2 regions of the Peribacillus sp. RS7 genome follow, and region 1 is predicted to be linked to the other one. Evidence: a T-box and tRNA genes for the amino acid it is inferred to sense, from the RefSeq annotation. Region 1 holds a T-box; the other holds one or more tRNA genes.
What was found. The T-box of region 1 lies ahead of ACDZ29_RS02190 (valine--tRNA ligase). A T-box ahead of a tRNA ligase gene usually reads a tRNA of that ligase, here a tRNA-Val.
Positions count from the first base shown of each region.

Region 2: it has a tRNA-Val gene. The T-box ahead of ACDZ29_RS02190 (valine--tRNA ligase) is inferred to sense a tRNA for this amino acid. The anticodon was not compared.

Region 1 covers NZ_CP168135.1:415,390-417,589, forward strand. The annotation lists gene ACDZ29_RS02190 (valine--tRNA ligase) at 1-1,254, opposite strand, end outside; T-box leader at 1,299-1,528, opposite strand; gene ACDZ29_RS02195 (hypothetical protein) at 1,767-1,958, shown strand; gene ysxE (spore coat protein YsxE) at 2,015-2,200, opposite strand, start outside.
Region 2 covers NZ_CP168135.1:3,413,356-3,415,555, reverse strand. The annotation lists gene truA (tRNA pseudouridine(38-40) synthase TruA) at 1-547, opposite strand, end outside; tRNA gene ACDZ29_RS17185 (tRNA-Val) at 1,295-1,366, opposite strand; gene ACDZ29_RS17180 (hypothetical protein) at 1,583-1,804, shown strand; gene ACDZ29_RS17175 (phosphatidylglycerophosphatase A) at 1,822-2,200, opposite strand, start outside.

The DNA of each region.
Region 1 (2,200 bases):
GTGACCCCACCAAAGCTGACGGGAAATGCACCAGTCGCGGATATTTTCCATCCAACGGAGATACGTTTTTTCGAAACGATCCGGTACGAAATGAACTTTTTCCTCATCGGATCCTTTTTGAAGATCAACGGATGCATCAGCTAGAGGCTGCATTTTTACGAACCATTGAGTCGATAGATATGGTTCAACAACAGCACCGCTTCTCTCTGAATGACCGACTGAGTGAAGGTGATCTTCGATTTTGAAGAGTACTCCTTCTTCCTGAAGGTCTTTGACGATTTGTTTACGGCATTCAAAACGGTCCATACCTTCATATTTACCGGCCTTTTCATTCATCGAGCCATCTTCATGCATGACAAGGATGCGCTCCAAATCGTGACGGTTCCCGATTTCGAAGTCATTCGGATCATGAGCAGGAGTAATCTTAACCGCGCCTGAACCGAATTCCATATCGACATAGTCATCACCGACAATCGGGATTTCCCGGCCTGTAATTGGCAAGCGAACCTTTTTGCCGATCAAGTGTTTATACCGATCATCTTCAGGATGTACAGCAACCGCAGTATCGCCAAGCATCGTTTCCGGACGGGTGGTGGCTATTTCAATTTCACCTGATCCGTCAACTAACGGATATTTCATATGGTAAAATGCACCCTGTACATCTTTGTAAATAACCTCGATATCGGATAACGCCGTTTTCGTTGATGGATCCCAGTTGATGATGTATTCGCCGCGATAAATCAAGTCCTTCTTATAAAGCGAAACGAACACTTCGCGCACTGCTTTTGAAAGCCCTTCATCAAGAGTGAAGCGCTCACGGGTATAATCAAGTCCAAGACCCAGCTTTGACCATTGTTCACGGATATGGCTCGCGTATTCCTCTTTCCATTTCCATGTCTCTTCCACGAACTTTTCACGTCCAAGGTCATAACGGCTCACGCCTTCCGCACGAAGTTTCTGTTCAACTTTCGCTTGAGTGGCGATACCGGCATGATCCATGCCCGGCAACCATAAAACATCATAGCCTTGCATCCTTTTCATGCGTGTCAATATATCTTGAAGTGTCGTATCCCATGCATGGCCAAGATGCAGCTTACCAGTCACGTTCGGCGGGGGGATGACAATCGTGTATGGTTCTTTTTTATCGTCACCCGTCGTTTCGAAAAACTTCCCATCAAGCCACCATTTGTAGCGGCCTTTCTCTATCGTCTGCGGATCATATTTAGTCGGCATCGAAATTTGGTTCTCTTCCATATCATTTCCTCCTTATTTGGGCATAAAAAAAACTTCCATCATCACAAAAGGACGAAGGAAGTTGTTCGCGGTGCCACCTTTTTTCCGAAAAAGTAAAAAATCTCTTTCGGCTCTCAAATCGGATAACGGCTCTTCACCGGCCTTCGCTACTTAAGATCTTTCACGAAAACTGCTCGCGGACGACTTCGGATGCTGCTGCCTGGAAACCTCGCACCAATTGGTTTCCTCTCTGAAAAGTGCATTTCATCTTACTATTTCCGGTCTTTGCATTGATTTATATTCATATGTAAAATCATTGAATGCATATAGTATATAGTACAAAAAATATGGGGCTCCAGTCAATCATCTTTTCGCTTTCTTTCTTTAGGAAGCATTCCATTACATGCATTCGATCCCGCTGCCCGGCCATTTTCTTTATTTTATCCTCCAGGAACAGTGAATGTGACCGTTTTTTCACCTTTTCCACTACCCGCCCATAGAATATAAGAAGCCCTAAAAAGGAAGGTAATAATATGAAGCGAAGATATACCCCCTATACTTTACCGCCTTGGATGAAAAAATTCCGGGGTGTTTGCCAGCAGTTCATCATCCCCTTTGTCGTATTCCAAGGATTGCGTACGCTGATTTTCCCTACTTTCTTCGATATGCTCCTGCTAATCGCCTTTATTTTCTTGGCCATGTCTTTGTATTTCGAATGGATTTAATTATTCCCTTACAGCAAAAAAATATACATGACTGGAGATGATCCAATCATGTATATTTAGCTTGGGGGTGATTGCTCTTCTTTGGCAGCCTCGGCAGCCGCCTTTTTCTGCTGTTCGATCTCTTCGATTTTCATCACCATATACTCAATATTCTTCAGTAGCCAAAATTGCCGCTGCAGTTGAGTAACATTATCAAGCTCTGAACGATGTCCCCTGCCATCGGAATAACCCTTCACTAATTC
Region 2 (2,200 bases), 2.6 Mb from region 1:
TGAAGCCGGCATTTTCTTCTATATCAATAGAATATATTTCACGCACCATGGATTTTTTCTTAGACTTTGCATTAGAAAAAGAAGTAAAATCATGTTCACCTATAAAATATTGACATGCTCTTTTCATTTTTGTGATATTCAGCTTTTCCTCAACATGCATACTGTACTTTCGCATGAAAGGATTTGTATATTGCTCGTTCCAGATCTTATACAGATAGGTTTTATCCTTAGCATTATAACGGGCATGAAAACGATCAGGAACTAATGTAACATCCACAACGCTGATATCTTGGGGTAAATATCTATTCAAATAGTTCATGATTTCAGATTCAGTCAGATTTTCTCCGATCTTAAAATTGGCAATTTGAGCAAGAGCATGTACACCTGCATCTGTTCTGCTGCATCCGATGATTTCAATTTTTTCCCCTACCATTTCCGTTAATACATTTTCTATTTTCCCTTGAATGGTATCATCACTATTACCGAGTCGTTGCCAGCCCTTATAGCGCCCGCCATCATATTGAATCGTCAATTTATAATTGTTCATTTCTTCCTCCTTATTTTATTACTGTATAGTCATCTAAACAGAAAATTCTTGATAAAATACAAGCCCCCATACAACTCCTGCTGTATGAGGGAACATATGATTTTTTCTTATAAACAATATTATATTGTATTGTATTTTGTCCCTTTATTCCCCTATATATCAGGTTAAACTGAACTTCGTTACTTCTTTCAAAAGTCTAAAGCAACTGTAGTAACAGGATAATCCGCTCCCCTTTTCAGGTCTCGATTGGAGCACCCCACAGCTTACAAGGACCATGATTTATGTAAAGTTCATACATCTTATTAATGTCTTTCGATTTTAATCCTAGCAATCAAAGTGAAATGTACTTCTGCATAGTGTATCAAAGAGGCTAACGTCATGCAACGAACGATTCACCGTCATATGCAGTTTCTGAGCAACTTTGTGCAAAGCATGAACACAAAGAAAAATGCATGGAAACGAAAACAGAAAATGGGCCAAAATCCCTGTTATATCATGGATTTAAGCCTTTGGCTGTTGATGACCTGTGACTAGCATTAAATACTTTCGGTAAGATTTTTAAATTGACGATCTTCATGAAACACTTGAATTCCAAATTTTAAAAGCATAAAAAAACACCTCACATATTTTAGCGTGAAGTGGTTTGTTGGCATTCCATGGTGTTTAACTTGACCCCATCATAATACAGTCGTGATTTAAAATAAAAAACGGCAAAAACATTGTTTAACAATGCTTCCGCCGTTCGGATGACCTGTGAGGGATTCGAACCCACGACCCCTTCCCTGTCAAGGAAGTGCTCTCCCACTGAGCTAACAAGTCGTATGTAAGACTGGCTGGTAAATTACTTAAGTACATAATTTATTATAAGTTTTTTTGTTAAAAAGTCAACGAGTTATATTAAAAAAGTTTTAATTTTATCTTTTTTTTTTTACCTCACTTAAAAACCAGAACCGACGTTCCCTTTTCCCTTGCATAAAAAACGTATGTTCGCATATAATATAGCAAGCAAACAAGTCAGCAAAGGAGTGACAAGGAATGAAATATATACTTCGCAAACATATGGAAGAAAACGCTCCATTGGAAATAATCTATCTCTCCGAACAAGGAAAGATTACGCAGCGGAAAATCCAGGTGCTTGAAGTTTATCCAGGCCATATTCACGCATTCTGTTTTCTAAGGCAGACAAAACGGACATTTAAAATGGCCAATATCCTTTCTGCCCGCCTCATTAAGGCCAGGTTTGATAGGTCTGGATGAAAATTGTTTATTAAGATTCAACCAATTAACTCTTCTTCTTCCTGAATGTCCTTTTCCTGTTCAGTTAATGATTCTTCTTCATCTCTCAGACGATGAGCTAACCTTGAGGCGGCACTCGCGGCAATACTTGCAACGATATCATCCAGGAAGGTATGCACGATTCCTTCTTGTTTCTTATCAAGTTCGTGAATGACGCCTATTTTATTTTTGTCCAAATGGCCAAAGGTCGTTACAGCAATGCTTCCGTAACCGAGCACTGCACCAAAGGCAATCGTTTCATCCACTCCGAATAAACCTTCATCAGATTCAACAATCGATTGCAGGGGTTCTGATAGCTTTTTTTGCTCTGCTAGTTTATCCAGCTCCACACCGACTAAAATGGCATGTTGAATTTCC